DNA from 3 places in the Kitasatospora sp. NPDC001540 genome. Region 2 is predicted to be linked to each of the others. Evidence: riboswitches for the same ligand, from Rfam matches in the RefSeq annotation. Region 2 holds a riboswitch; each other region holds the start of a gene.
What was found. A riboswitch is a leader RNA that binds a small molecule or an ion and turns the genes downstream of it on or off. The one in region 2 is predicted to bind cyclic di-AMP.

Region 1: it holds a riboswitch for cyclic di-AMP, as region 2 does, so the genes downstream of both, ACFY00_RS28670 (transglycosylase family protein) here and ACFY00_RS20720 (transglycosylase family protein) in region 2, are expected to answer to the same signal.
Region 3: it holds a riboswitch for cyclic di-AMP, as region 2 does, so the genes downstream of both, ACFY00_RS35195 (M23 family metallopeptidase) here and ACFY00_RS20720 (transglycosylase family protein) in region 2, are expected to answer to the same signal.

The regions. Positions count from the first base shown of each region.
Region 1 covers NZ_JBIAVO010000030.1:82,800-86,062, reverse strand. Annotated here, with positions in the region: gene ACFY00_RS28675 (hypothetical protein) at 1-594, opposite strand, end outside; cyclic di-AMP (ydaO/yuaA leader) riboswitch at 1,041-1,210, shown strand; gene ACFY00_RS28670 (transglycosylase family protein) at 1,195-2,493, shown strand; gene ACFY00_RS28665 (hypothetical protein) at 2,601-2,801, shown strand; gene ACFY00_RS28660 (AMP-dependent synthetase/ligase) at 3,037-3,263, shown strand, end outside.
Region 2 covers NZ_JBIAVO010000017.1:36,180-39,442, forward strand. Annotated here, with positions in the region: gene ACFY00_RS20715 (cytochrome P450) at 1-882, shown strand, start outside; cyclic di-AMP (ydaO/yuaA leader) riboswitch at 1,115-1,313, shown strand; gene ACFY00_RS20720 (transglycosylase family protein) at 1,317-2,021, shown strand; gene eno (phosphopyruvate hydratase) at 2,345-3,263, shown strand, end outside.
Region 3 covers NZ_JBIAVO010000050.1:27,536-30,798, reverse strand. Annotated here, with positions in the region: gene ACFY00_RS35200 (SDR family oxidoreductase) at 1-666, shown strand, start outside; gene ACFY00_RS35195 (M23 family metallopeptidase) at 705-1,523, opposite strand; cyclic di-AMP (ydaO/yuaA leader) riboswitch at 1,534-1,697, opposite strand; gene ACFY00_RS35190 (YiaA/YiaB family inner membrane protein) at 1,924-2,214, shown strand; gene ACFY00_RS35185 (alpha/beta fold hydrolase) at 2,374-3,228, shown strand; gene ACFY00_RS35180 (TetR/AcrR family transcriptional regulator) at 3,228-3,263, shown strand, end outside.

The DNA of each region.
Region 1 (3,263 bases), on a different contig from region 2:
CCACAGACCGGTGTCGGTGTCGACGACCGTCATGCCGCCCCCGGCGAAGCGGCGCTCGTCGACCTCGGGGAAGCGCAGGGTGTGGGTGTGCGCGCCGTCGGGGGCCAGCGCCAGGACGCCGCGCACCTCGACGTTCCCGGTGCTGGACAGGGTCAGCGACCGGTCGGCGGCGAACACCAGCGAGCCGCTCTTCTCCACCAGCAGCGAGCCGACCCGCGCGTCGGTGTCCAGCACCACCTTGTCGGTGATCCGCACCGCGCTGCCGGGGCCGGGCGGCTTGCCGCCCCAGCCCTTGGCGTCCGACCACTTGCGGCCGCCCTGGTCGACCGGCGGGGGCGGCGGGGCGGGTTGCTGCGGGCGGCCGGAGGCGGACGGCGGGGCGCCGGTGCCGTGCTGGTGGCCCGACGGGGTGCCGCCGCCCGGTGCGGGCCGGGCGGCCGGCTCGTCGGCCCCGGCCAGCGACTGCCGCAGGACCGTTCCCCCGCCGACCGCCGTCACCGTCCCGACCGCCAGCCAGGTCAGCATCCTGCGCCGACCGACCAGCGGCCGCCGGTGCCGTCCCGGCTGCTGCCCGCCCTCGCGCTGCTGTTCCACCTCGGCCGCCCTTCCGGGGTCCGGGACCCCGAGTCGTCGGGGGCAGCATAGGCGGAACGGTCGCCGGAAAGCGGCATCTTCCCTTTTCCTTAAGCATTCTGACGTACCGTCAGTCATCCGTTCGACCACCCCGGGCGGGCCGGACGAAACGGGAAAAGGGCACAAACACCCTCTCCCAAGACCCCGCATAAGCCGAATATCCACCCACAGAGCGGCATAATGCATCAAAAGGGGCGCAAGATCACCTACCGCCTGACGCGCGGCCAGACTCCGCCGCAGCCCGGGAAGTTCGCCGAATATCCCTTGATCGCGAATTCCGAACGGAGTGACGGCGATCACAGGCATTTGCGAATTCCCCTTAAGTCCGCTTAATCTCCTGCCCACGTTCGTGGACACACGGACCCAGCTCACCCGGGACGCCGAGTCCTGCCACCGGGTGGGCCGGCTCATGCACAACGCACCACGGCAGGGGCGGGGGAACCAGGTAAGTCGCCCCGGGCGGCCGAGAGGCCGTACGGGGCTTGGGGTGAAGCCGGGCGCACCACGCGGTGCGCGCGGCCGGGCAACTCCAGCCCGAATCCGACAGCTCACCTCGCAGGCGTGGGAGAGGAACGCTTCTTCATGCTGCCCATCAGCGCCAAGCGAGCCCGCCGTCTGATCGCCACCACCGGCGTCGTCGGCATCGGTCTCAGCATCCCCTGCCTGACCACCGGCACCGCCTCCGCCGCCACGGTCGCCACCTGGGACAAGGTCGCCCAGTGCGAGTCCAGCGGCAACTGGTCCATCAACACCGGCAACGGCTTCTACGGTGGCCTGCAGTTCACCTCCTCCACCTGGGCCGAGTTCGGCGGCACCGCGTACGCCTCGCGCGCCGACCTCGCCACCAAGGACCAGCAGATCGCGATCGCCGAGAAGGTGCTCGCCTCCCAGGGCCCCGGCGCCTGGCCCGTCTGCTCCATCCAGGCCGGTCTGACCAAGGGCGGCGGCGCCCCCCAGGTCGACACCTCCACCTCCACCTCCACCCAGTCGCAGCCCAAGGCCCAGACCCAGCCCCAGGCCCAGCCCCAGAGCGACGGCAGCACGGGCTGGTCCCAGCACTCCTGGTCGCAGGGCAAGTCGCAGCAGGCCCAGACCCAGGCCCAGCCGCAGGCCGAGCAGGGCACCCAGCAGCAGGCCGGCGGCACCTACACCGTCGTGGCGGGCGACTGGCTGTCCGCGATCGCGCAGAGCCAGCACGTGGACGGCGGCTGGCAGAAGCTGTACGACCTGAACCGCTCTGTCCTCACCGAGGGCCCGGACGTGATCTACCCGGGTCAGCAGCTCTCGCTGGGCGGCGGCAGCAGCACCGCGCAGCAGTCTGCCCCGGCCGCCAAGTCCTCCTCCTCGGCCTCGTCCTCGTCCTCGTACAAGGGCTCGTCCTGGAAGAACGGCCGCTCCGCCGCCAAGTCCTCGACCGGCACCGCGAGCACCGCGACCACCAGCACCGCGAAGGCCGCGACCACCACCGCCACCACCGCGACCGCCGCCACCAAGGCGACCGGCTCCAAGGCCGCGGCGATCGACTTCGCGCTGTCCAAGGTCGGCCAGGCGTACGTCTACGGCGGCACCGGCAACGGCGGCTGGGACTGCTCGGGCCTGACCCAGGCCGCCTTCCGCCAGGCCGGCATCAGCCTGCCGCGCGTCGCCGCCGACCAGGCGGACTACTCGACCCGCGTCTCGCTGGACAGCCTGCAGCCGGGCGACCTGCTGTTCTGGTCCAACAACGGTGCCAACTCGGGCGTCTACCACGTCGCGCTGTACGTGGGCGACGGCAAGTACGTCGAGGCCGCGAACCCGCGCTCCGGCGTCCGCACCGAGACCATCGCGAACTGGGCCCCCGACTTCGCGGGCCGCGTCTGATCGCGAGCACGACCGCCGCTGCCCCCGGGGACCCTGGTCGACCCCGGGGGCAGCGGCCTATCCTCGGCCCGAGAAGGCTCGACGCTCGACGACCGGGGAGCAGCACCATGGCGAAAGTGACGATCACGCTGGACGCGGACCTGGCCCTGGAAGTGATGATGCGCGTCGGCGCCACCAACCCCCAGGACGCGGTGGAACTGGTCGTCCGCGACTACCTCTCCACCGACCGCCGCACCATCGCCCGCACCGGCGGCACCCGCGACGGCGAACGCCTCCTCCCCAAGCCCCCCACCCCCGAAGAGGGCTGACGCCCCACCAGGGAGCCTCGCCAGGGAGCCCCATCAGAGAGCCCCATCAGGGGCTCGGGGAACGGCGAGTCCGAGCTGCTGCTGGTCGGAACCCATCGGAGGTCCGTGCTGCTTCGGGCCGTAGTAACAGAACCCGGTGCCACTTCCCGCCACTGTCAAGCAACTTACCGTCTAGTAAGTTTACCGGCGAGTACCTACCCTGAGCGAACCCCCACCCCACCCAAGGGAGTTCGCCATGGCACACCCCCTCACCCGTGCCGCCCGCGCCCCCCGCCCGCCCGTCGAGGTGCTCCGCACCGGCGGCCGGGTCGTCGAGGCCCGCTCCGCGCCCCTGGTGCCGCCGCCCGAGGACGGCAGCCTGGCCGACCTCCCGTTCCGCAACGCGGAGGCCGCGCCGGAGGCGGCGGTGCTGTCGCGCCGCCGGCCGGACGGCTCCTGGCGGGACGTGACGGCCCGGGAGTT
Region 2 (3,263 bases):
GAGCCGCGGGTGCAGCAGCTCACCGACCGGCTGATCGACTCCTTCGCGGCCCGCGGCGAGGCCGACCTGATCCACGAGTTCGCCTTCCCGCTCCCCATCTACGCGATCTGCGACCTGCTCGGCGTCCCCGCCGAGGACCAGGACGACCTGCGCGACTGGGCGGGCATGATGATCCGCCACACCGGCGGTAAGAGGGGAGGGGTCGGCCGCGCGGTCAAGCAGATCCGCGGCTACCTGGCCGACCTGATCCACCGCAAGCGGGCCGACCTGGGCGACGACCTGATCTCCGGCCTGATCCGGGCCGGTGACCACGGCGAGCACCTGACCGAGAACGAGGCCGCGGCGATGGCCTTCATCCTGCTCTTCGCCGGCTTCGAGACCACCATCAACCTCATCGGCAACGGCATGTACGCGCTGCTGCGCAACCCGGACCAGCGCACCCTGCTCCAGCAGTCGCTGGACCGCGGCGAGTCGGGCCTGCTGGAGACCGGCGTCGAGGAACTCCTGCGCTACGACGGCCCGGTGGAGCTGGCCACCTGGCGGTTCGCCACCGCGCCGCTGGCCATCGGCGGGGTGGACATCCCGGTCGGCGACCCGGTGCTGGTGGTGCTGGCCGCGGCGGACCGCGACCCGGCCCGGTTCTCCGCCGAGAACACCCTCGACCTGGCCCGCTCGGACAACCCGCACCTGGGTTTCGGTCACGGCATCCACTACTGCATCGGCGCCCCGCTGGCCCGGCTTGAGGGGCAGCGCGCGATCGGCAGCCTACTGACCAGGCTTCCGGACGTCCGGTTGGCCGCCGATCCGGCGGACCTGCGCTGGCGGGGCGGACTGATCATGCGCGGTCTGCGCGACCTCCCGGTCTCCTTCACGCCCCGCTGACGCCGTTTCGGCACCCGCGACACGCCGTCCGACCGGGCCGACGACGCGCCGGGGCGGGGGCGCGCGTCGCACGCCGGTTCGGAACGAATCCGGACATACCTGGATCGTTCGTGTACGAGATTCGAGGATCCGTAATTTCGGCGTGATCATGGTGATATGAGCTTGTGATTGCTCGTCAGCTTTGCCTACTCTCCGACATGCCCGCAGCTGCGGGCCCCGATCGCGGCACGCCGAGTCCTGTCCGCCGCGTCCTCGGGCCACCTACCAGGTACCGGACAGGAGCGGGGGAACCAGTGTGAACGCCGTAGTCCCAACGGCTTGGGGTGAGGCCGCCGAGCGGCGGGCGCAACCGCGTCCGGAGCGACCGGCGGCCGGGCCAACCTCCCGGTCCGAACCCGACAGCTCACCTCGCAGGCGTGCGGAGAGGACGTCCCGTGCTGTTCGCCAACACCGCCCGCCACCGCCGTAGTACCAAGGCCGAGAAGGTCATCGCCGCCGCCGGCGTGGCCTCGGTCGGCCTGGCCCTGCCACTGCTCGCCGCCACCGGAGCGGTAGCCGCACCCGTCGACACCTGGGACCGCGTGGCCCAGTGCGAGAGCGGCGGCGACTGGAGCATCAACACCGGGAACGGTTTCTACGGCGGCCTGCAGTTCACCTCCTCCACCTGGCGCGCCTTCGGCGGCGGCCAGTACGCGGCCCGCGCCGACCAGGCCAGCCGCGCCCAGCAGATCGCGGTGGCCGAGCGGGTGCTCGCCTCCCAGGGCCCCGGCGCCTGGCCGGTCTGCTCCAAGCGGGCCGGGCTCGTCAAGGGCGGCGCGCCTGCCGACACCTCCGAGGACGCCGCCTCGCGCTCCCAGGAGCGCCCGACCGCCCCCCGGCAGCCGAAGGGCTCGCAGTCGAAGAAGCCCGCGAAGCCCGCTGCCCCCGCCACTCCCGCCGAGCCGCAGGCCGCCGAGCCCCAGGCCGCCCCGCAGAACACGGCCGCCGGCGGTTACACCGTCCAGGACGGCGACACGCTCTCCGGCATCGCCGCCGCGCAGAACGTGTCCGGCGGCTGGGAGCGGATCTACCAGGCCAACCACGAGCTGATCGGTGCCGACCCCGACCTGATCGTGCCCGGCCAGGTGCTCGCCCTCTGAGCCGGTCCGGGCCCGGTCCGAGCCCGGGTCCCGAGCCGGTCCGGAACCGGTCCCGGCATCCGGGACGCGAGGGGCGGGCGGCCTGACGAGGCCCCGCCGCCGCCCTGACGAGGGCCGCGTCCCCTGACGTTCCGTCCGCTCCCGGTGCGCACCGGGCAGTTCGCGCTGCCGGGGGCGGCGGACCGGCCGTCAATCAGGTGAACTACCGATGAGTAGCCCGGCCACACCGTGAGACGGGGCCCGGCCGAGCGTGGCCGCGGCGCGGTGTGCGGCTAGGCTCTGGTCGTAACGACCACACATCCGCTTCCGCTAGGAGATGCCTCGTGCCGTCCATTGATGTCGTCGTAGCCCGTGAGATCCTCGACTCCCGCGGCAACCCCACGGTCGAGGTCGAGGTCGGTCTCGACGACGGCAGCACCGGTCGCGCGGCTGTCCCGTCGGGTGCCTCCACCGGTGCCTTCGAGGCCCTGGAGCTCCGTGACGGCGACAAGAACCGCTACTTCGGCAAGGGCGTCGAGAAGGCCGTCCTCGCCGTGATCGAGCAGATCGGCCCCGAGCTGGTCGGCTACGACGCCACCGAGCAGCGCCTCATCGACCAGGCCATGCTCGACCTGGACGCCACCCCGGACAAGTCCTCGCTCGGCGCCAACGCCATCCTGGGCGTCTCCCTCGCCGTGGCGCACGCCGCCTCCGAGGCCAGCGACCTGCCGCTGTTCCGCTACCTGGGCGGCCCGAACGCCCACGTGCTGCCCGTCCCGATGATGAACATCCTCAACGGCGGCTCGCACGCGGACTCCAACGTCGACATCCAGGAGTTCATGATCGCCCCGATCGGCGCGGAGTCCTTCTCCGAGGCCGTCCGCTGGGGCGTCGAGGTCTACCACACCCTCAAGGGCGTGCTGAAGGAGCGCGGGCTCTCCACCGGCCTGGGCGACGAGGGCGGCTTCGCCCCGAACCTGGACTCCAACCGCGAGGCCCTCGACCTCATCACCGAGGCGATCAAGAAGGCCGGCTACACCCCGGGCAAGGACGTCGCCCTGGCCCTGGACGTCGCCGCCTCCGAGTTCTTCGAGGACGGCGCCTACCAGTTCGAGGGCAAGGCGCTCTCCTCCGCCGACCTGATCGCGTACTACGCCGAGCTGGTCGCCGACTACCCGCTGGTCTCCATCGAGGACCCGCTGGACGAGTCGGACTGGGACGGCTGGAAGGCCATCACCGACGCGATCGGCGACAAGGTCCAGC
Region 3 (3,263 bases), on a different contig from region 2:
CGCGTCGTCCTGCTGGCCCGCCGCGCCGATCGGCTGGCCGAACTGGCCGCCCGGATCGAGCGGGCCGGCGGCACCGCCGTGGCGATCGCCGCGGACGTCACCGACCGGGCCGCGGTGCGGGCGGCCGCCGACCGGGTCGCCGCCGAACTCGGCGGCGCCGACCTGCTGTTCAACAACGCGGGGGTGATGCTCCCGGCGCCGGTCGAGGAGCTGGCCGTGGACCAGTGGCAGCGGCAGATCGACCTCAACGTCTCCGGTCTGATGAACGTCATCGGGGCGTTCACCCCGCAGCTGGTCGCGGCCGCGGCCGAGCGCGGCGTCGCCGACCTGGTCAACACCTCGTCGATCGCGGCGCAGAACATCTTCCCGACCTTCGCCGTCTACTCCGCGACCAAGGCCTACGTCACCCACCTCTCGCGCCACCTGCGGGCTGAGCTGGGCGCGAAGCACGTCCGCGTCTCGACGATCGAGCCCGGCATCGTCGGGACGGAGCTGCAGGACCACGTGACCGACCAGGGCGCGCTCGACTGGCTGGCCGGGTCCAGGGAGACGATGGAGTGGCTCGTCCCCGGCGACATCGCCCGGACGGTCGGCTTCCTGGCCGCCCTGCCGCCGCGGGTCAACCTCCAGCAGGTCACCGTCATGCCGACCGGCCAGGCGAGCTGAGGCCGCCGCGGCCCCGTCCCTCCCGGCGGGCCGGCGGGTTACGGCCGGAGGCCGAGGCGGTGGAGCCAGGGCAGCGGGTCGACGGGGGCGCCGCCCACCGGGCGGACCTCCAGGTGGAGGTGCGGGGTGGTGGCGCTGCCGGTGCTGCCGACCGCGCCGAGGACGGTGCCGGGGGCGACCGGGCCGGAGGCGGTGACGATCCGGGAGAGGTGGCAGTACCAGACCTCGGTGCCGTCGGGGAGGGTCTGGACGACGCGGTAGCCGTGGGTGCCGGACCAGCCCGCCGCGGTGACGGTGCCGCCGGTGACGGCGGTGACGGGGGTGCCGGTGCGGGCCGCGAAGTCCAGCCCGGTGTGCAGGAGGGCCCAGTGCGCGCCGGCCGGGGCGTACTGCTCGGCCAGCCGGTAGTCGGCCACCGGCAGGGCGGGCGCGGAGCGGTCGGCGGCGCCCCCGACGGTCTCGACGGCCTCGGTGGTGCTCTCGGCCCGGCGGTCGGCGTGCTTGGCCTCGGCCTCCTGCGCGGCGGCGAGCCGGGCGGACTCCTCGGTGGCGGTGCGCTGCCCGTCGGCCTGCTGCAGGATGCGGGCGGCCAGGGCGAGCCCGGGGTCGGCGGCGTGCTGCCCGTCGGGGGCCGCGTCGGCGGCGGTGACGGGGGCCGGGGCCGGAACCGGGGCGGCGGCCCGGGCGGGGGCGGCGGCGAGGCCGGTGGCGCCGAGCGCGGCGGTCATCGCGGTGACGCCCAGCAGGGGGGCGCCGGCGCGGGCCTGGCGGGGCAGCCGGTGCCGGAGGGGCTCGGCCTCGACCGGGTGGTCGAGCAACTGGGTCCCGACGGTGCTCTCGGTGTAGGTCGACGCCACGGGGGCGCGCTCCTTCCTTCCCTGCCGCCGACCGGGTTAGCTGACGGGTTCGGAGGTGGAAGGTCTCCTACGGTCGGGCCCAGGGCCGTCCCGATTCACCCCGGTGGAACGTGGTTCCCCGGCTCCTGGACCTGCCGCGGGGGGCGGGTCCGGTGGATTAGGCGTGGCGCACGGTGCCGCATGGTTACGGCGTTGCCGACCGCGCTGCGTTATCAAACGTTAATCCTATGGACCCCATGATTCCAAGCGCCTTCCGAGGTGCAGTGAAACTTTCCTGACGCCCTATGGGCGATTTGTGACGGTTCGCCAAGCCGCTCGGATCCGGCCACGACGGAACGTGACGGAGCGGTTGAGTATCCGTACTCACGACCGGGCCGCGACCCGGCGGGACCCTGGGCCCATGACAGCCTCCGTGCCGCACCGCACCACCTCCGCCTACTTCCTGCAGGCCGTCGCGTCCTTCGCGTTCGCCACGGTCGCCCTGGCCCTCGGGATCGCCTACCTGCCGGTCAGCGCCTGGATGCGCGCCTTCCTCGCCGTCGGCCTGCTCTACGAGATCACCTCCGCGTTCACGCTGGCCAAGGTGATCCGCGACCGCCAGGAGGAGGGCGCGATCACCAGTCGGGTCGACCAGGCCCGGCTGGAGAAGCTGCTCTCCGAGCACGACCCGTTCAAGGTGGACGGGATCTGAGCGGGCGTCCGGGGCGGGCCGGACGGGCCGGACGGGCCGACCGCCCCCGGCGGGCCGGGGCTTGACGGCTAAGGCTATTAGCCTTAGCTTTATGGCTATCGGCAGCAGCCGGGCAGGGGAGCCCGGAGCGCCGGACGACGCCCGCCCAGGAGGCCCGCGATGAACAGCACCCTCGGCACCACCACCCAGTACCTCGACGTCACCGGCGGCCGGATCGCCTACGACGACACCCCCGGCTCCGGCGTCCCGGTCGTCCTGCTGCCCGGCATGCTCGACAAGCGCACCGTCTACCGCCACCTCGCCCCGCTGCTGTCCGCCGCCGGGCACCGGGTGGTCACCATGGACCTGCGCGGCATGGGCGAGTCCTCGACCGGCTTCACCGACCACTCCCCCGCCGCGATCGCCGAGGACCTGGTCGCCCTGCTGGCCCACCTGGACCTGCGCGGTGCCGTCCTGGTCGGCAGCTCGTACACCGGCGCCACCGTGGTCCGGGCCGCCGCGCTCGCCCCCGAACGGACCGGCGGGGTGGTGCTGGTCGACGCCTTCATCGAGAACCTGCCGCTGAACGCCTTCCAGAAGGCGCTGTTCGGCCTGGCCGCCCCGCTGGTCACCGCCTTCCCGGGCCTGTGGGGCTCGATGCAGAAGTTCTACTACCCGGCCGACGCCCGGCCCGCCGACTTCGAGGCCTACCGGGCCGACCTCGCGCGGATGCTCCGCGAGCCCGCCCGCAGGGCGGCCCTGCGCGACTACCTGAAGGGCGACTCCGCCCCGGTCGGCTGGTGCGAGAGCGTCGACGTGCCCGCGCTGGTGCTGATGGGCAGCAAGGACCCCGACTTCCCGGACCCCGGCCTGGTCGCCGACCGGCAGGCCGCCGCGCTGCGCGGCCGCAAGGTGATGGTCGAGGGCGCCGGCCACTACCCGATGGCCGGCCGCCCGCAGGCCGTCGCCGACGCCCTGCTGCCCTTCCTGGCCGAACTGCCCGTGCACGCACCGAACGACGGGGTCGCCCGCTGATGCCCCGCGCCGGACTCTCCACCGCCGCCGTGGTG